One region of the Sphingobacterium sp. BS-2 genome, then DNA from elsewhere that is predicted to be linked to it. Evidence: riboswitches for the same ligand, from Rfam matches in the RefSeq annotation. Region 1 holds a riboswitch; each other region holds the start of a gene.
What was found. A riboswitch is a leader RNA that binds a small molecule or an ion and turns the genes downstream of it on or off. The one in region 1 is predicted to bind thiamine pyrophosphate.
Positions count from the first base shown of each region.

Region 2: another riboswitch for thiamine pyrophosphate. It lies ahead of ACK2WI_RS16605 (TonB-dependent receptor plug domain-containing protein); the one in region 1 lies ahead of thiM (hydroxyethylthiazole kinase).
Region 3: another riboswitch for thiamine pyrophosphate. It lies ahead of thiS (sulfur carrier protein ThiS); the one in region 1 lies ahead of thiM (hydroxyethylthiazole kinase).

Region 1 covers NZ_JBIXGO010000009.1:137,442-140,717, reverse strand. The annotation lists gene thiD (bifunctional hydroxymethylpyrimidine kinase/phosphomethylpyrimidine kinase) at 1-340, opposite strand, end outside; gene thiE (thiamine phosphate synthase) at 337-969, opposite strand; gene thiM (hydroxyethylthiazole kinase) at 953-1,762, opposite strand; TPP riboswitch at 1,821-1,913, opposite strand; gene ACK2WI_RS03055 (NAD-binding protein) at 1,964-3,276, opposite strand, start outside.
Region 2 covers NZ_JBIXGO010000021.1:104,801-108,076, reverse strand. The annotation lists gene ACK2WI_RS16615 (TonB-dependent receptor) at 1-428, opposite strand, end outside; partial or broken gene ACK2WI_RS16610 (hypothetical protein) at 502-573, opposite strand; partial or broken gene ACK2WI_RS16605 (TonB-dependent receptor plug domain-containing protein) at 549-1,199, opposite strand; TPP riboswitch at 1,256-1,386, opposite strand; gene ACK2WI_RS16600 (amidohydrolase family protein) at 1,554-2,717, shown strand; gene ACK2WI_RS16595 (acylphosphatase) at 2,753-3,034, shown strand; gene ACK2WI_RS16590 (polysaccharide biosynthesis C-terminal domain-containing protein) at 3,037-3,276, shown strand, end outside.
Region 3 covers NZ_JBIXGO010000017.1:259,094-262,369, forward strand. The annotation lists gene thiC (phosphomethylpyrimidine synthase ThiC) at 1-1,539, opposite strand, end outside; gene thiS (sulfur carrier protein ThiS) at 1,559-1,765, opposite strand; TPP riboswitch at 1,831-1,929, opposite strand; gene ACK2WI_RS09940 (hypothetical protein) at 2,031-2,771, opposite strand; gene ACK2WI_RS09945 (EamA family transporter) at 2,991-3,276, shown strand, end outside.

The DNA.
Region 1 (3,276 bases):
CCATGACAGGATCAAAGACGATACTGCCTTTATAATACTTTAGGAAATCGGAAATCGTTTCCACTAATTTGCTGTTATGTACCATTCCGATTTTGATACTATCCGGATAGATATCTTCAAAGAGGCAATCCAATTGCTCTTTTACAGCCTCCACAGGGATATCGAAGATGTTTTTGACGCCTTGGGTGTTTTGCACCGGCAAAGCCGTCAAGACATTCATGGCATAGCAACCTAGGGATGATATCGTTTTGGTATCGGCTTGGATGCCTGCTCCGCCACTTCCATCAAATCCGGCAATACTGAGAACGGTGGGTACTTTATATTTCTTGTTTTCTTTCATTTTAATAATCCTTTCAAATCTTCTGCTGCTTTTCTAGGGTCTGTACTGCTACAAATTGCAGACACGACTGCAACAGAATCTGCTCCGGCTTCAAATGCCTGTCTGGCATTGCTTGGGTTCATTCCACCAATGGCGATCAGTGGTTTGTCGGTCAAGCCTTTTATTTCCTTGATTCCTTCAAATCCCCAAGTGGTTACCGTATTGGTCTTCGTAGCTGTTTTGAAAATAGGGCTCAGACCTAAATGATGGGTTGCATTCATTTGAGGGCTTTCCAGTTGGTTCTTGTATTCCAAAGACCAACCGATTTTCAGTTGATTCCCATATTTTTCGACAATGGCTAAAGGTTGTGTGTCAGAGAGCCCGACATGGACTCCCCATGCTTGGATTTCAACTGCAATGTCTTGAGCATCATTGATGATCAATGGAACTTGATAGTGATCTGTAATTTTCTTCAATGCCCTGGCCTTTTTTAGGTAAGCTGCATGGGAGAGGTTCTTTTCACGTAATTGAATGATATCCACACCGCCTAATATGGCTTCTTCAGCTACTTGTAGCCAATCCATGTTAACACAATCTTTTTCTGAAATCACCAAATAGAGGGGGTAGGGGAAATCAGGATGGATTGGCATATCTTTTTATTTTTAGATTACCCAAGATCTGTTCTTTAGCGAGATTGAATAGGATATCATAAAAATTAAGTTGTAGACTTCCTGGCCCTTTCGAGATTTTGGCGGCCAATTCGCCGGCAAGACTTGTGATAGCCACCCCGGCTACAGCTTCTTGGTAGGGGTGCTTCGCTAAGCCAATAAATGCCCCAGTAATGGCAGAAGCTGTACAGCCCATTCCAGTCACTTTGGTCATTACAGAGGTTCCGTTTTTGATTTCAGTGATCTCATTCTCGGAAATAACATAATCTGTAGCACCAGAGATGCAAATGATGGAGCCAGTTTCCTTTTGCAGTAATTTCCCTGCTTCTAGGGCATAGCTGCTTGAATGGGTGCTGTCCACACCTTTAACACTTTTACGGTTGAAGTTTTGGAGCGCGATGATTTCAGAGGCATTGCCACGAATGACAGTTGGTTTTAATAACATAAGGGCCTGTAGGGTTTCATTTCGTAGTGAAGAGATACCTGCGCCTACGGGATCCAGTACCCAAGGTTTGCCTAGCTTATTGGCTAGTTGAGCTGCCAAGATCATATTGTCTGCCCAAGGCTTGCTGAGCGTACCGATGTTGATGACCAAGGAATTGCAGAAACTCAGGACTTCCTCCAGTTCCTCTTCTGCATGGACCATGATAGGGGATGCACCAAGTGCCAATAGCGCGTTTGCGGTATTGTTCATGACCACAAAATTTGTAATGTTTTGAACTAGTGGAGATTTTTCTCGGACTTGAGTCAATAAATGATAAATGTCGTTTTCCATTATTTGAAAAATTAAAAACAATAACGGCTAAAGGGAAGGGAAAAGGCAATTAGGTTTGCCAAGCAATTATGCTTTTCCCTACGACGGTTTTAACCGTATCAGGTTCAAAGGGTCTATCTCAATTCTTATCAGAATACCCCTAAAGCCAATCAAATATAGCCCAAACAATCTGCAAAGACAAATTCTTGGGCTATAGCTTTTTTATTCGTTCAAAAGTATCTTTATTCTTAAGATGGTATCGCGATCTTTCTGTTTTTCACTCTCACTGAGTACCTCCCAAGGGATAAGGGAAGGGTGGAGTTTCTGCCCATCATTTCGGACTTCCCCATAATCCCAACCATTAATATAACGGTGCGCCATCCAGCGGTTATGCTCGATAATGGCTAAGGTTTCCACTTCATCATCACTAAAATTTAGTTGATCTGGATTGCTTGCTGGCCAATCCTTATGGGTCAATAAAAACTTATAGGGGATATGGTCAGCTTGTGCGCGACTGGCATCTTTTGCATCTTCACTCAAAGTAAGCCAATCAGAGGTATATTTAGCACTTTCGGAACTAGCCCCTGAAAGCAGTTTTCGGTAATCATCATGGATGGCTTGTGCCAGTTTATCCTGCTTATTCCCGGTAATGAATTCTAGGTTACAGATGTCTTCCATCTGTCCAAAGAATTTAATCCTATCGCTTTCTTCCGAATATCGGATTAATTTCCGCAGTCCTTTGCCTTCAGCATTGAGCACGTAAATTGGAAAATTACTGTTCTGGGTTTTGTCCAATAGCTCAAGCGCTGTGTTGAGGTTGGTCTGATCTTGATCAAATGCAGTAATAAACAAGGTTTCATCGCCTTTTTCCAACAGGTCTTCCCTTGCTACCAATTCATTGTAGGTGCCTTGAAAATTGTGGAATTCAATAGGGAATATCTTATTGGCTTTAGGATATTGCTCCTTGAAGTAATTCCTGTCTTTTTCAGCTTGCTCGGAATAAACAGCTATTTTAAGATCGTTTTCAACAGAAATATGGAAAATCCGCATGGCTTGGATTAACATTGCTTTTGCAAAATCCCCATAACCTAAAAATACTATTTTATTGATGTCGGAAAGTTTCTTTCCAGATCGCTGCAGATCTATTGGGAATTGCGAGAAAAACTGTCTAGCCAACATCTTGTGGATATTGAAGAACCGAAGTTGGATTTGGTTGTTATCTAAGTGGATTCCAGTGTTTTTGACTAAGTCAATTAACCGGGGACTACTGATATGTAGGAAACAGAGTAAATTGTTCTGACATTTTGATTTGTCGTAGATATCTTGGACGGACTCAATGATTTCAATTACGGTCTGTTCGTTTTCCAGGAACACGATCAAGCTAGAGGCACGTATGATACCGGCTTCCAATAAGGTGCTTTCTTCTTCAGCATTCCCGATAATAACGAGATGGCCTTGTTTTTTAACAGAATTGATGTCGGCATGTTCCGTCTCCTTTTCAATGGCAATTCCTTTTTGCTGATAATCATCCTTTA
Region 2 (3,276 bases), on a different contig from region 1:
TCATAATAACCAGCACCGCGGGTATAGTGAAGGGCAGTATTAAAGGTCATTTTTTCTGAAGGACGGTAGGAATAGTTCAAGTGAGCATGTGTTTGCGTATAGTTGTCCGTCTGGTTATCGTAAGTGTAGTAATTGTATTTACGGTCACCGTTTAAGAACCTTTCTCGCTCTGCATCGAACAACCAAAGGTTATCGGCGTATTCTTCGATTCTTTCTTTGTTTCCTGTGAACAATGGTTCTGTAAGGCCATACCAGGCTTGGTAAGTTTTTTCCTTACCTGAGAACACAGTCGCTTTGAGGGTATGCTTATCGGTATACATGCCTGCATCTACATAAAAAGACTTTAAATTCGATGAAGCTCTATCAACATAGCCATCAGAAGAAATCCTGGATAACCTGGCGTTGAAAGCGAATTTATTGTTGATCAATCCAGACCCTGCTTTCAAGGTATTTTTCCAAGAGTTATAAGAGCCGAACGAGTTATTGAACTCTAGGTAAGGCTTAGTCTCTAGGGCATCCGTCTGGAAGTTTAATGAAGCACCAAAAGCAGCTGGTCCATTGGTAGAAGTACCGATACCCCGTTGGATCTGTATACTTTCTGTGCTAGAAGCAAAGTCAGGAAGGTTTACAAAGAAAGAACCCATGCTTTCTGGGTTATTCAGGGGGATGCCATTCAAGGTGACATTGATACGTTCGTTATCGGATCCTCGGATGGTCATGTTCGTATAACCAATTCCTGCTCCTGCATCGGATCCAATCACCACTCCGGGCGTCTGGTCAAGGAGGTAAGGAATGTCCTGGCCAAGGTTGTTTTTCTTGATTTCTTCCTTGCTGATGGTTTTGAAAGTGGTCGCAGAGTTTTCTTTTGCACGAGTTGCAGTTACATAAACTTCTTCGAATTCATAGACCCTGTCTTTTAATTGAATGGAAAAATTAGCTTGATTTTCTGGATTTATTCTTAAAATTTCGGATTTATAACCAATAAAAGAAATTTTTAAGTCATGGAGACCTTTGCTTAGATTGCCAAAAACGACAATTCCGTCTTTATTGGTTGATTTAGATTGTCCGTCGATGGACACGGTTGCGGCGTCTGCAGGTGCTCCAGATTTGTCTAAAACCCTAACAGTTAAGTTTTGCTGCGCATAGCTCGCAAGTACTAGCAAACATAAGGCTAAAGTTGCCCAAAGCTTGTTAAACATAATAAAAAAATGTTTTAAAGAGTTAAACTTTCTTGCTGTAAGGGGTCACAACAAGTTCTATTTAACCGCCCTTTCCCTACGCTGGCATTATCCAGATCAGGTATGTATTTCTTGTAAACACTTGAAATACAGGGTATAATCTCAGCCTTTATTTGTGTTTTACAACAAGGCACCCCTATTCGATGCGGCAAATCTAATCTTTTGGATAAATAAAACAAAATTTAAATATTATTGTAACAAGTTCGTAATTATTATTTTATTAGTTAAACTCATTATATTTTTTTGTAAATTGCCAACATTGCCATCAATGGGCAAATTACGCTAACTTTAAAAAAACGGAACTATTAATTTCTTATGAAGTATTACGCTGCTGATGTTGTGTTTCCTGTTGCCGGTCCTGCTATTAAAAGGGGGGTTGTCGCGATGGATGATCAAGGGATTGTGAAAGGTGTTTTCAATCCAGGTGAAATAGATGAAAATTTAGTGGAACAATTCAAAGGAGCTTTAATTCCTGGATTTGTAAATGCTCATTGCCATTTGGAACTTTCCCATTTATTAGGTGTTGTGCCGAGGAGTACAGGATTACCTTCATTTCTTTCTGCTGTAATCAATGAACGCGGTAACCATGAGAGTAAATTAGAAGCTGCAATGGAAGAAGCTGACAAGATGATGTATGATAACGGCATCCAAGCTGTTGGTGACCACGTCAACTCCGCAGTGACCGCTAAGATCAAGGAGAACAGTCCTATCAAATACCATACATTCGTAGAAGTAATGGCAACCAATAAAGAGGAGGTCGTTACTAGAATCGATAATGCTAAGGAAATTGAATTCCATTTTGATTATAAACATTCCTCAATTACCCCTCACGCCCCTTATTCCGGATCCAAGTTCTTGTTTAAGACCTTGAAGAAGGCTATCAGCGAAGATAATATCATCAGTATCCATAATCAGGAAAGTGATGAAGAGAACAAGCTTTTCCGCTATAAAAAAGGTGAATTCTTGGAGTTTTTCAAAAAGATGGACATGGTTTTGGAAGATTTTAGAGCTCAAGCTAGAAACTCCCTGCAATCATTTCTTCCTTATATTCCGAGTAAGAACAAATTGATTTTGGTACACAATACCTATACCTCCATTAAGGATTTGGACTTTGTGGATAGAATGGGGAGATCTGTTTATTTCTGTTTCTGTCCAAAAGCCAACCTATATATCGAGGATAGAATTCCAAAAATCGACAATTTCTTATTGGGTGGCCATGACATCGTTATTGGTACCGACAGTTTGGCATCGAATGATACCTTGGATATTCTGGAGGAATTAAAGGTAATCCACAAAGAGTTCCCAGATTTGGATTTCAATGAGACCATCAAATGGGCTACTTTGAACGGTGCAAAAGCATTGAACTTAGAAAGCGAATTAGGGTCTTTGGAAGTTGGGAAGAAGCCAGGTTTGGTACTATTGGAAGGGATGGATACCTTCAAACTTAATCCAAAAGTTAAGGTAAGAAGAATTAGATAGTTTCTAATTCTATTTCTTCTTATACCTTTGTATTCATGAAACATTGGAATATTAAGGTTCAAGGTAAAGTTCAAGGAGTCTTTTTCAGGGCTTCTACAAAAGCTGTTGCTGATCAATTGAAGGTAAAGGGTTTTGTGAAGAACGAACCGGATGGATCTGTATATATAGAAGCTGAGGGCGATAGATTCGCCCTAGAGTCTTTATTGGACTTTTGCCAAGAGGGTCCTGAACATGCCGAAGTATCCCAAGTGGATTATCAAGAATCTGATGTGATCAAAGGGTTCCGCAATTTTGAAGTCCTTAAGAAAACCATATAAGCGTGTCGGTAGTTAAGAAATTTGTCAGCGATACGATGATTTATGGTCTCTCGACCATCTTATCACGAATGCTTGGGTTCTTGATGACCCCATTCTTTACCAGTAAGTTTCCGACCTCCATTTACGGGATATTCACCAATCTTTTCTCTTATGCATCCATGCTGAATGCTGTCATAGCCTTTGGAATGGAGACGACATTTTTCCGTTATCTGCAAAAGGAGGATGTGGAAAAAGATCGTGTA
Region 3 (3,276 bases), on a different contig from region 1:
CGGATGTCCTTTCGCTAAATCAGCAGCGTGGGCAGCAAGTTTATAGGTGATTACACCATCCTTAACGTCTTTTTTGTTAGGCAGTCCTAAATGCTCTTTCGGAGTCACATAGCACAGCATTGCGCAGCCGTACCAACCGATCATAGCAGCGCCGATGGCAGAGGTGATATGGTCATATCCTGGTGCAATATCAGTTGTGAGAGGGCCTAAAGTATAGAATGGGGCCTCATCACACTCTTCCAATTGCTTTTCCATGTTCTCTTTGATCATGTGCATAGGAACGTGTCCTGGCCCTTCGATCATGACCTGGACATCATGCTTCCAAGCTATTTTGGTGAGTTCGCCAAGGGTTTCCAGCTCTGCAAATTGAGCCGCATCATTGGCATCCGCAATAGAACCCGGTCTAAGCCCATCACCTAAAGAAAAGGCAACATCGTATTGTTTCATGATTTCGCAGATTTCCTCAAAATGCGTATACAAGAAGTTTTCCTTATGATGGTACAAGCACCATTTTGCCATGATAGAACCACCTCTAGAAACTATCCCTGTCACCCTTTTTGCCGTTAAATGGATATACCTCAACAAAACACCTGCATGGATGGTAAAGTAAGATACCCCTTGTTCAGCCTGTTCAATCAACGTATCTTTAAAAATCTCCCAAGTCAAATCCTCAGGAACTCCCTTTACCTTTTCCAAAGCCTGGTATATCGGCACCGTTCCGATTGGAACAGGAGAATTTCTAATTATCCACTCGCGGGTTTCATGTATGTTCTTACCAGTCGAAAGGTCCATGATGGTGTCAGCACCCCAACGGCATGCCCAAACTGCTTTTTCAACTTCCTCCTCAATACTTGAACTGACAGCACTATTACCGATGTTAGCATTGATCTTCACTAAGAAGTTTCGCCCAATGATCATTGGCTCACTTTCAGGATGGTTGATGTTATTGGGGATAATGGCCCTTCCTGCGGCTATTTCATCCCGTACAAACTCTGGCGTAATTAATTTCGGCGTATTGGCACCAAAACTTTCGCCTTTATGTTGATCAGCCATTCCTTTTGTAGCGGCCTGCAATTGTTCTATTCTTTGATTCTCGCGAATGGCAACATATTCCATTTCCGCTGTGATGATCCCTTTTTTAGCATAGTGTAACTGGGTTACATTTTGTCCTACAGCAGCTCTTTTGGGTCTATGGTTGTAAGCGAAGCGCAAATCATCTAAACTCGAGTCATGTAATCTTTTCTGTCCATACGCTGAACTGATGCCCTCTAAAATTTCGACATCATTTCTATCTAGAATCCACTGATCCCTGATCCTTTCCAATCCTTTTCGGATATCGATTTCACAGCTCACATCCGTATAAGGACCCGAAGTATCATAGATCGTAACTGCTGGATTTATTTCCAAACCACCATTGCTCAATTTAGTTGGGCTTAGGGAAATTTCCCGCATCGCAACTTGGATGGGATGAAGGTTTCCTGGAATAAATACCTTTTTGGAATTTGGAAAAGGATGGGTCGTAATCTTTTGCTCTGTCATGTCTTCAAAAATTTAAGGGTTATCCGCCTTGAGTTGCGGTTATGATTAGGATAGAATCGTTATCAGTCAATAAGGTATCAGCCCAATTGTTCCTTGGGATGACTTGGTAGTTTAGCGCAATAGCAACACCTTTGGTCTTGCCTTTCAGCTCCAATTCCATTAATTCCTCCAAGCTCAAAGGAGACTTCTTGTACTGTTTCGTCTGATTATTGATAATAAGTAGCATTCCTGAATTATTATTTAAGCATTAATGCTTTAGGAATATCTACTCTAAGTGCAGGACGCACCCATGAATGATATTTTACTTTTCCCTACGCTAGTATGATCTAGATCAGGTTGTAAGGGTAAAATCTCAGCCTGCATTTAACGCAGACACCCCTAAAGCATTGGCAAGTTAGCTAAACGAGTTAACTAAAAGAAATTATTTGTGATTTTTATATAAATATGCATTTGAATCTTTACCGAAAAGAAACTCCGTCTAAAGCCCTAAACTACTTTAGAATCAATCTTTCAGCATCATTCTTTTCCTTAAATTCTTTGTAATATTTTTTGACATACACATGCAAGTCATACGTGGTCCAATATTGGGCGACCTCAAAGTCGGGACGGTATGCGACCATAAAGAGCTCTAGCTCTTCATCTTCCATGGGAATGATATCGCTGATGGTTGCCTTATTGAAGATCTGGTCAACCTCCATATTATGGATCTCCTGCTGCATAAACTCCTCAAATCTTCTGGCATTCCGGCCTGCTTTGCTGAATTTTTCATAGAAATAAGTAATGGTAGGCATACCAAAAGGCAAGAGCAGCTGCCAAGGAGGGTTCCCTGAATAGTATAAACCACCTTTTACATTGAGATCATTTTTCATGCTTTGCAGCTCTTTCAGCTTTGCTGCCTTTGTGTTCCCCATAACCACGACCTCATCAATCACAATGGCTTTTTTCTGCAGAAAAACATTTTCTTCAAGCTCTTCCGCCAAGATGCTGAACCGGTTCCAGTGGGGATGTACAAAGGTAATGCTATCAGAAGGGCGAGCATCAATTCCAAAAGAACCATCAAAATCCGAACGTAGCATCTGTTTGGTTCTTTGATTCATGACATCCACATTCTTGATCAGCAAAGTACTGTCGCTCGAATAGATAGTTCCGGTATATCTCTTTTGGGCTTGGGAAAAGGCCACCAAACTATATAGAAATAAAAGAAAGGAGATAATAATCGGTTTTAATGCCATTGCTTTGTGATTAAGCGTTCATTTTCTTTAGATGAAAATAAATCATCCAGTCTAATTTACTAAATCTAAAAGCTTTGTGTCGTAGCGATAACTATATTTAACATTTTGATTAAGATTATTAAATATGGAAACTCTTTAGCTAATTAATTGTCAACAATCGCCTGCTTTTTATAAAATGAAAGGCTATTTTTGGAGTCAATTTAAAAGTATCGATTGACCATGTCAGCCAAAATTCGAAATACCAATGTTGCTGTTGCTGCAGCGATATTTTCCATGATTTGTGTGCAAGGAGGAGCATCATTTGCAAAACAGTTGTTTCCAGCCATCGGTCCAATCGCTACTACGACCTTGAGGATAGGCTTATCGGCCATCCTCCTTTATGCCATCAATAGGCCAAAACTACATACCTTCAATAAACAACAATGGTTTTACTGTGGCTTATACGGAGTAGGGATCGCGGTCATGAACCTCATTTTCTATATGGCCATCCAAAGGATTCCTTTGG